DNA from 3 places in the Micromonospora sp. NPDC005237 genome. Region 3 is predicted to be linked to each of the others. Evidence: riboswitches for the same ligand, from Rfam matches in the RefSeq annotation. Region 3 holds a riboswitch; each other region holds the start of a gene.
The links. Region 3 has a riboswitch for cyclic di-AMP ahead of ABZT87_RS11250 (hypothetical protein). Riboswitches for the same ligand answer to the same signal wherever they lie in the genome.
Positions count from the first base shown of each region.

Region 1 (3,261 bases), on a different contig from region 3:
CAACTCGCCTCGGTGTCGTGGATGACGATGTACTCGATCTTCTGCCGGGCGGGCCGGTCGGAGAGATCGTGGTTGCCGTAGTCGCCGTCGCCGAACGCCTCGTAGGGTGCCGGAATCCACTCACAGGAGACCGTACGCGGGCACTCCAGCCCGTCCGGGCGGGCGAGTCGTCGTAGGCCCAGCCGGTCCAGCCAGGAACGCTGGGGTTGGACCGCGCGGGCCGGCAACGTGACCCACTGGCCGTCGTCGGTCACGCGGGTCTCGCCGTCGCCGATGGTGGTGTAGACCTCGTCGGCGAAGGCCGCCGCGGCGTCGGCGCTGTCCGCGCCGGCGTAGCGGGCCACCGCGCCGTACCAGGTGGCGGGGTCGGTGCCGGCGCCGACCGGAGCGCCCACCTCCCGTTGGTACGCGGCCAGCAGCGCCGCCCCGCCCCGGATGTTGGTCGTCGCGTCGCTGCGCAGCGCCTCGGGGGCGGCGCCGGTCAGCGCGGCGGCGGCGTCGACGGTCTGCATCGCGGCGGTGGGCGGCGCGGGATCCGTGGCCGGCGCGGGTGCCAGGACGGCACGGGAGTCGTCGCCGCGCGGATCCTCGGTGCCGGCGTCGTGGTGGCCGCGCGCGGGTAGGGCGGCCACGTGGCGGGCATCGGTCAGGTGCATCGGTCCGTAGCCGCCGCTGGTGCTCGGGGTGCCGGCGTTGCTGTCCCAGCGGGACTCCAGGTAGGAGACGCCGAGCAGCACGGCGGTCGGCACGCCGTACTCGGTCGACGCGGCGGCGTACTGCTGCTGACGGTCGGCGGCCGGTGCGGCGGAGGCGGGGCCGGCGCTCAGCGGTACGGCGGCCGTGGCGATGACCACGGCGACCGCGAGCGATGCGCGCCGGCCGGCGGACAGGGTTGGACGTTCCATCGAACCCCCTAGATTTGACTGGTAACGGTGTGGTCACCTTCGCGCCGGTCGGGAGTCCGCGTCAATACCTTTCCATATATCAAACTGCATCGAAAGAAAGCTTCACGCACGCTCGGTGACCTCCTCCAATCGGTACGGAGTGTCACGGCCGCACGGGTTGCGGATCGGTAACGGCCGTCTCTACTCTGGTCATTTGTCGGCCCGGTAGCAGGTCTGCCCATCCCGGGCGGTAACGGACCGACACCGCCGAGTCGCTTGCGAGCGAGCCGGGGACCCAGGTTCCCCCGGGGTGAATCCGCAGCCAATGCGGTAGGGCGCCAACTTCCCGCCCGAACCCGTCAGCTAACCCGGTAGGCGGTCAGGAAGAAGGAGTACGGAACCCCGGTGGCCCTCCATGCCCCGCGGCCGTCGTCCGAACGGTCGGCCTCGGCCGACCCGACGTCGACAGTGCCGCGTCCACGCTGGTCCCGCTTCACCACCGCCCTCGCCGCAGTGGTCGGCGTAGCCGTCGTCCTGACGGGCAGCGCCACGGCGGCGCACGCGGATCCGTCCGTCGCCGAGATCGAGCGCCAGATCGACGCCGACTGGAACAAGCTCGAACCGGTCATCGAACGGCACAACGCCACCCGCGCGGACCTGGCCGTGAAGCGCAGGCAGGCCGACGCGCTCGCCGCCCGCATCGCGCCCCTGGAGCGCCAGGTCGACGCCGCGATGAACAAGGTCAGCGCGCTGGCCGTGCGCGCGTACATGGGCGAGAACCTGTCGACAGTGAACACGATGCTCGGCAGCCGGTCGCCCGGCGAGGTGGTCGGGCAACTCGAGATGCTCGACCGGTTCGCCCACAACCAGCAGGAGGACGTCCGTCAGGTCGCCGATCTCCGCGACGAGCTGGCCCGGCAGAAGGCGCCGCTCGACGAGATGGTGGCCCAGCTGACCCGTACCGAAGCGCAGCTGGCGGCGAAGAAGAAGCAGATCAACGACGAGATCGACCGGCTGCAGAAGCTGCGCCTCAAGGTGTACGGCAGCGGTGGCGGCGGTCCGCTGCGTCCGGCGCCCTGCCCGGCCAGCTACCCCGGCGGCGGCGCGGGCACGGCGGTCAAGTTCGCCTGTGCCCAGATCGGCAAGCCGTACGTGTGGGGTGCCGAGGGTCCGAACTCGTACGACTGTTCCGGGTTGATGCTCGCCGCGTGGGCGAAGGCCGGTGTGTCGCTGCCGCACAACGCCGCCGCGCAGAGCCGGGTGACCAAGAATGTCAGCAGGGGCGATCTGCGCCCCGGCGACCTGGTCTTCTACTACAGCGACATCCACCACGTCGGCATGTACGTCGGCAACGGCTGGGTGGTGCACGCCTCCCAGGCCGGTCAGCCGATCAAGATGAAGAAGGTCGACGACGGGCCGATCCACAGCTACGGCCGTCCCGGCTGACCAACGCGGGACGCAGCAGGGCCCGTCGCGATCTCGTCGCGGCGGGCCCTCGTCGTCCGCTATCTATCGCGTCGGCCAGGCACGCCAGTTCTGCCAGGAGCGGCTCGGCGTCGGCCCCCGCTGACCCTGGTAGCGCGAGCCGTAGACCACCGAGCCGTACGGGTGCTCGGCCGGCGAGGAGAGCCGGAAGATGCAGAGCTGGCCGATCTTCATGCCCGGCCAGAGGGTGATCGGGAGGTTCGCCACGTTGGACAGCTCCAGCGTCACGTGACCGGAGAAGCCCGGGTCGATGAACCCGGCGGTGGAGTGGGTGAGCAGGCCGAGGCGGCCCAGTGAGCTCTTTCCCTCCAGCCGGCCGGCGAGCTGGTCGCCGAGCGAGATCACCTCCAGCGTCGAGGCGAGCACGAACTCCCCCGGGTGCAGCACGAACGGCTCGCCGTCGGGCACCTCGACCACCGATGTCAGGTCGTCCTGCTGCATGGCCGGGTCGATGTGGGTGTAGAGATGGTTGTTGAACACCCGGAACAGCCGGTCGAGTCGTACGTCGATGCTGGACGGTTGGACCAGGGTGGGCTCGAACGGTTCCAGGCCCAGCGTGCCGGCCTTGATCTCGGAGACCAGGTCACGGTCGGAGAGCAGCATCGGACCACCATAGCCGCGTTGGCCGGACCGGCCGGATTCGGTGCCGGTGACCAGCGCGTCGAGGTCGCTGCTCGTACATTTGTTCGATAGAATGTCGGCATGGCTTCCTGGTCCGAATTCGCCGCCGACGAGCCCCGCCTCGCCGACGGGATCCGCGTTCTCCTGCAGCAGTACGGGCCGGGCTTCGGCTACCTGGCCACGGTCCGCGCCGACGGCGGGCCCCGGGTCCATCCGGTCTCCCCGGTCATCACCGACGAGGGTCTCTTCTGCTTCATCATCGACTCGCCGA
Region 1 covers NZ_JBEXHJ010000002.1:279,867-283,127, forward strand. Annotated here, with positions in the region: gene ABZT87_RS06175 (N-acetylmuramoyl-L-alanine amidase) at 1-905, opposite strand, end outside; cyclic di-AMP (ydaO/yuaA leader) riboswitch at 1,140-1,276, shown strand; gene ABZT87_RS06180 (NlpC/P60 family protein) at 1,290-2,330, shown strand; gene dcd (dCTP deaminase) at 2,394-2,972, opposite strand; gene ABZT87_RS06190 (pyridoxamine 5'-phosphate oxidase family protein) at 3,072-3,261, shown strand, end outside.
Region 1: it holds a riboswitch for cyclic di-AMP, as region 3 does, so the genes downstream of both, ABZT87_RS06180 (NlpC/P60 family protein) here and ABZT87_RS11250 (hypothetical protein) in region 3, are expected to answer to the same signal.

Region 2 (3,261 bases), on a different contig from region 3:
CGCGGGGCCGCATCGGCGCTGCCACGCAGATCACAGCAGGTGGGGGGTTTTGCCGGCGGTGCGAGTGGAGAGGTTTCGGGGAATCAGCCTGACAGGGGGGACCACCATGTCCGACGACATGAGCAACCGTGCGAGCCGGCGTGCCGAGCGTCCGCGCGACGTGACCGATCCGCTGCTCTGGCAGCTCGCGCTCGACGTGCTGGCCGCACACGAGTCGGACGAGGAGGGCGCGTGCCGCAACCTGCTCTGCGCCGGCCAACCCTGGCCGTGTGCGGCGCGCAGCACCGCTGAACAGTCGCTCCGGCTGGCCCGTCGGGCGGACGACACACCGCCCACAGCCGCCCCGCAGCGACCCGACGCCGCCACGTCGACCGGCCGGTCCCCGGAGCGGGCTTCGGCTCCGCGGCAGACCCGTACCACCGGGTCGCTGTCGACGGCGACCGCCTCGGCCGCCTGACGCCCACCCGCCTGCACGACATGCCAGCGGGCGCTCGACCGGAATCCGGTCGAGCGCCCGCTGCTGGTGCTCTTACAGGCTGAGCCGCTGGCCCGGGAGAATCAGACCCGGGTCGGCGCCGATCAGCTGCCGGTTGCGCTCGTACAGGGCCTGCCAGCCGCCGGCCTGGCGGTGGCTGTCGGCGATCTCCGACAGGGTGTCCCCCGGCTTGACCACATACGTGTCGCCGCTGGCCGCCGGGGCGGTGCGCTCGTGGTTGCGGGTCGCCGGCTGGTCGCCGCGCGACGACCGCTCCTTCGGGGCGGTGGACCGGTCCTTCCCGGCGGTGGACTTCGACGACTTCGCGGTCGACTTCGTCGAGGACTTCGTGGCGGAGCCGCCCGACGAGCCGCCCTTGCGGCCGCAGGTCGGCCACGCGCCGATGCCCTGCCCGTCGAGCACCTTCTCGGCGATGGCGATCTGCTCGCCGCGGCTCGCCAGGTCGGCACGGGCGGCGTACTTCTTGCCGCCGTAGCCGGCCCAGGTGCCCTGGGAGAACTGCAACCCGCCGTAGTAGCCGTTACCGGTGTTGATCTTCCAGTTGCCGCCGGACTCGCACTTGGCGATCGCGTCCCAGTTGACACCGGCCTGGGCCGGGGCCGCGGGGCCGAAGAGGGCGACGGCGCCGGTGATCGCGCCGACGGCCAGGGTGCCGACGGCGACGCGGCGGGTGGTGACCCGTCGATGACGGGGCGTGTGGACAGACGTCATGTGTGGTTCCTCCACGCCGGCGAGGTGAGCTGTCGGGTTCGGGCCGAGGAGCCCGGCCGCGCGGTGGCGGCTTCACCCCGAGGTGACATGCACCGAGGAACGTGGGTCCCCCGCTCCTGCCCGGGGTTCTGGTATCCGACGACCGGGGGCAGGATTTGGCGTTGCCGGTCGTGGCGTCCACGGTGGTGGACTCGATCGACGGTAGGCACGGTCGGTGACCCTCGCCCAACGCTTGTGAACTTGTTCACCGGCGCACGCGCGGCGCCTCTGCCAGCGGTTGCGGACCACGCGCGGCTGTGCACCGACCATCATGGACCGATTCCGATCAGGCCCGGATGTCACCGCCCGTACGCAGCCAGGCGATGGTGCGACGGAGCAGTTCGAGGTGAGGAACGGGCCGATCGGCGGGTGGTGGGAGCGGCCGTGCTCCCAGGAGGCGCCGATCGTGGCACGCCAGCTCGGCGTGCGGTCCCTGCCCGCTGAAGATCACGGCGTCGACGGGCATCGGCGCTCCTGGGAATTGACGTTCGGGCAGGAAACCATAGATCGACGGCCGCGATGCTCGGAAGCACACCGGGTCGACCCCGGCAACCTTCCCAGGAGGAGAGCATGCCGATCCACCGGAGCCGCATCGGCCGCCGCAGCGCCGCCGCCACCCTCGTGACCGTCCTGGCCAGCGCCGGCCTGACCCTGCTCGCACCGACCGCCGCGCACGCGTCCAGCCCCTGCACCAGCCTGACCTTCTACCGGGTCGGCGGCTATCCGGGCGGCGCGGACATGCACGTGCCGACCGTTGGTTGGCAGACCGGGAACAAACAGTGCTATCTCACCTACGGCCACTCGGGCTCGGCGGTGCTGGTGCTTCAGGAGGCGCTGAACAACTGCTACTCGCGCTCACTGAGCCTCGACGGCAACTACGGCCCGAAGACCCGCGACGCCGTCCGGTACGCCCAACACAAGATCAACGAAGACATCGTGTACGCGAACATCGCCGAGGACGGCGAGTACGGCCCGCAGACCCGGGCGTACATGGGCTTCGCGATCTTCGGGGTCAACGGCGGCCCGGTCATCCCGAACGTCTGCTACTACCCGGGCTGAGCCGCGTGACGGCGCCGGTCGGAGTCCCCCGTGGAATTCCGACCGGCGCCGTCGTGCACCCCCCTGCCCGCTTCGGTCCGCGGATCAGCAGACCCGGACCGCCTCGATCCGCTGGTTCCAGTTCCCCCCGATCGCGGCCGAGTCGTACGCCAGGTTCGCCCGGTAGCCGTAGGCGTGCTGGTAGCCGAGCAGGCCGGTGGCGTTGGCGTTGTCCCAGAAGGTGGAGACGGTGCCGGACGGTCGGTTGTTGATGATCGACTGGGTCCTGTTGCGGAAGTACGAGGGCAGCCCGACGTCGTTGCAGCCGTTGTACGGCCCGTCGAGCAGGAAGATGTCCCCGCTGAAGTTGGTCCCGGCGTACAGGCAGAGCAGACCCGAGGGGCAGGCGTAGTTGGCCTGGGCCGGGCTCGGGGCGACGCCGAGCGCGGCGCCCACGGCAACCACGCCGAGCAGGGCGGACGTGAACCTTCGCAGAGCACTTCGCACGATGGTGACCTCCGGTGTCGTCACGACCGGAACAGGCCGTGAGTCGAATTGCCGACATCGCATTGATTGATGCCGCTGTGCCAACGATGATCTGCGCGGCAGGTCGACGAATTCCTGCCGGAACCTCAATCCGGCCGTCCGTCGGCGGATTGTCCGACTGGCGATGCGGCGAGCGGCGGTTCATGGAGATTCGGGTCCTCGGGCCGGTCGAGGTCTGGGCGGACGGCCGCCTGGTCGACGCCGGAGCAGCCCGCCAGCGCGCCGTCCTGGCCGCGCTGGCGGTCGACGTCGGCCGACCGGTCCATGTGGAGTCGCTGGTGGACCGGGTCTGGGGCGACACGCCACCGCCCAGGGTTCGCCACAACCTGCACGTCTACCTCGCCCGGCTCCGCCGCGTGCTGGCCGACGCGGGCGCACCGGACGCGCTGGTACGACGCTCCGGCGGGTACCTGCTGGACCAGCCACCGGAG
Region 2 covers NZ_JBEXHJ010000006.1:262,782-266,042, reverse strand. Annotated here, with positions in the region: gene ABZT87_RS18470 (hypothetical protein) at 119-457, shown strand; gene ABZT87_RS18465 (transglycosylase family protein) at 530-1,207, opposite strand; cyclic di-AMP (ydaO/yuaA leader) riboswitch at 1,207-1,351, opposite strand; gene ABZT87_RS18460 (hypothetical protein) at 1,533-1,712, opposite strand; gene ABZT87_RS18455 (peptidoglycan-binding domain-containing protein) at 1,817-2,305, shown strand; gene ABZT87_RS18450 (peptidase inhibitor family I36 protein) at 2,390-2,791, opposite strand; gene ABZT87_RS18445 (BTAD domain-containing putative transcriptional regulator) at 2,974-3,261, shown strand, end outside.
Region 2: it holds a riboswitch for cyclic di-AMP, as region 3 does, so the genes downstream of both, ABZT87_RS18465 (transglycosylase family protein) here and ABZT87_RS11250 (hypothetical protein) in region 3, are expected to answer to the same signal.

Region 3 (3,261 bases):
CCGGTTGGCTCGGCTCACTCGGCGCGGCGCGGCTGCAGGTGGTGACCAGCCTGGAGGCGAAGGGCATGGAGTACGACGGGGTGGTGCTGGTCGCCCCGAGCGAGATCCGGGCCGATCCGGGCTCCGGCGTACGAACGCTCTACGTGGCGCTCTCCCGGGCCACCCAGCGGCTCACCACCATCGACCCGACCGGCTGACCTGCGGGTTGCCGTGTCGAAGGGTGGGCCGGTCCGTACACTTGCATACATAGCGATGTGAGCATACATTTGACCGGGTCCCGGGTGGCGACGGAGGGTGGATTTCGTGGGAGCAGGTCATGACCACCACCACGGGTCGGTCACCAACGCCGCCCACCAGCACCGGGGCCGACTCTGGGCCGCGTTCGGGCTGCTCGCGACCCTGATGGTGGTCGAGGGTGTGGCCGCCTTCCACACCGGCTCGCTCGCCCTGCTCTCCGACGCCGGGCACATGTTCACCGACGTGCTGGGCATCGGGATGGCGCTCGCCGCGATCACCGCCACCCGGCGGGCCACCGGCGACCCGCAGCGCACCTTCGGGCTCTACCGCCTCGAGGTGCTCGCCGCCCTGGCCAACGCCGTCCTGCTCTCCGGCGTGGCGGTCTACGTGGTGATCGAGGCGATCGGCCGGTTCGGCGACCCGCACGAGGTGCTGACCGGCCCGATGCTCGCGGTGGCCGTCCTCGGCCTGCTCGCGAACGTGATCGCGTTCGCGCTGCTGCGCGCCGGCGCCCGGGAGAGCATCAACCTCCAGGGCGCCTACCTGGAGGTGCTCGGCGACCTGCTCGGCTCGCTCGGCGTGATCGGCGCGGCGCTGCTCATCGCGGTCACCGAGTGGTGGTGGGCCGACCCGTTGGTCGCGGTCGCCATCGGCGTGTTCATCCTGCCGCGCACCTGGCGGCTGGGGCGCGCGGCCGTCCGCATCCTGGTGCAGGCCGCCCCGGAACACCTCCAGGTCACCGCCGTGCACGACCGACTGGCCGCGGTGCCCGGCGTGGTGGAGGTGCACGACCTGCACGTCTGGACGCTCACCTCGGGCATGGAGGTGGCCTCCGCACACCTGATCATGGCACCCGGCGGGGAGGTCGGCACGGTGCTCACCGCGGCGCGTACCGCCCTGCGGGAGGACTTCCGCATCGAGCACGCCACGCTGCAGATCGAGCCCGGGTCCGCCACGGGCGCCTGCGGTTCGATCGAGTGGTGAGCACCTATCTGACGAAAAGACCGTTTTGCCGTCATCTTTGGTGGCGGCGCAGACACCTTCCGTCACATCGACTGCACACGTCCCACCTGCCCCGGTAGGCTCGTCCCCGGCCACCACCCGGCGGCGCCCTCCCGGCGCCGGTGGCGGCCGCCGCCTAATCACCCGAGAGGGCGAACCGGGGAACCACGTTCCTGGGGTGCATCCGCGTCAGCGGTAGGGATCTTCCGTCCCGAACCCGTCAGCTAACCCGGTCGGCGGCTGACGGAAGGACATGCGTAGTGGCACCAGCACGACCACCCGCCGCCCGACTCGCGGCACTGATCGTCATGATGGTCACCCTCGGCGTCGCCCTACCGGTGGGCGCCGCCACCGCCGCTCCCCCCGGCGGCCTGCGGGCCGCCGCGGCGCCCGACGGCGACGAGGAGGGCGGCACCCCCGCGCTGCGGGCCCAACTGGAGGCCGCCAGCAAGGGCTACCTGGACGCGAAGCGCGCCCTGGACACCTCCGTCCAGCGCCAGCAGCAACTCGCGGCCAAGCTGAAGACCACCGAGGCCGAGATGACCGTGCGCAACGGCAAGGTCGGCGAGATCGCCGGCGTGGCGTACCGCACCGGCCGGCTCAGCACCGTCTCGGCGTTGCTCAACACCAACACCCCCGAGGGCTTCATGGACCGGGCGGCCGCGCTGGACGTGGTGGCCGCCAACGAGGACCGGGTGCTGCGCGACCTGCACGCCACCCGGGACGAGGCCAACCGCACCCGCACCGCCCTGGACGGCGAGATCCGCGAGCAGCGCAAGCAGGTCGAGGTGATGGCCAAGCGCAAGGAACAGGCCGAACGGGCCCTGGCGGTCGCCACCAGCAAGCCGCGCACCACCGCTGCCGACACCAGTTCCAACCGGGGCACCTCCACCGCCAACGCCCAGCCCGCGCCGCGCAACTCCGACGGCTCCTGGCCGTCCGAGTCGTGCAGCGTCAACGACCCCACCCCGGCCAGCGGCTGCATCACCCCCCGCACCCTGCACGCCCTCAACCAGGCGAAGGCCGCCGGCTTCACCCGGTACGTCTCCTGTCACCGCTCGGGCGGCTCCGGCGAACACCCGAAGGGCCGGGCCTGCGACTTCGCCGCCCAGAAGGGCGGCTTCGGCGGGGACGCCACCGGCGGCGACAAGACGTACGGCAACAACCTGGCCGCGTACTTCATCCGCAACTCCGACCGGCTCGCCGTGCTCTACGTGATCTGGTACAGGCAGATCTGGCTGCCCAGCAGCGGGTGGAAGTCGTACAGCGGGGGGAACGGCGACCCCTCCAGCGAACACACCAACCACGTACACCTGTCGGTGTACTGACCCCACCGGTGGCCGGCGCACCGTCGAGCGGGTGCGCCGGCCCCGGGTACGTCAGCGGACGTACCCCGGACGCCGCCGGTGATCGGACGACCCGGCCGGGCCGGGCCGGCAGCATGTCGGGTATGCCGCGAATCCCACCCGCCACCCGCAAGGCGCTGCTCACCCTGCACCTCATCACCTCGCTCGGCTGGCTCGGGGCCGACCTGGTGCTGCTCACCCTCGGCATCGCGGCACAGCGCGGCGCCGACCCGGCCGTGGTCTATCCGGTCGCCGGGCTCGTCGGCACGGTGCTGTTCGCGCCGCTGAGCGTGCTCGTCTGGCTCGTCGGCGTCGCCAGCGCGCTGCTCACCCCCTGGGGCCTGGTGCGCTACCGGTGGGTGCTGGTCAAGCTCGTGATCACCACGGCGATGGTCGGGCTGGTGCTGTTCCTGCTCACCCCGAACCTGCGGCACGCGAGCGCGCTGGGCGCCGCCCTCCCCGCCCGGGATCGCGCCGACCTGGTGATCGCGCCCGCGGTGTCGACCAGCCTCATGATCATCGCGACCGTGCTCTCCACGTACAAGCCCTGGGGCCGCCGAGCCACCCGGCCGACCGGCGCGCGGAGCGTGCCGCGCGAGCGCGCCGCCACAAGGACGTAGCGGCCACCGGGAGGCCACCACGACGCGAGACCGCAGCCGCGGGGTGGGTCAGGCCG
Region 3 covers NZ_JBEXHJ010000003.1:520,137-523,397, forward strand. Annotated here, with positions in the region: gene ABZT87_RS11240 (AAA family ATPase) at 1-197, shown strand, start outside; gene ABZT87_RS11245 (cation diffusion facilitator family transporter) at 304-1,221, shown strand; cyclic di-AMP (ydaO/yuaA leader) riboswitch at 1,363-1,494, shown strand; gene ABZT87_RS11250 (hypothetical protein) at 1,548-2,567, shown strand; gene ABZT87_RS11255 (hypothetical protein) at 2,690-3,205, shown strand; gene ABZT87_RS11260 (SRPBCC family protein) at 3,254-3,261, opposite strand, start outside.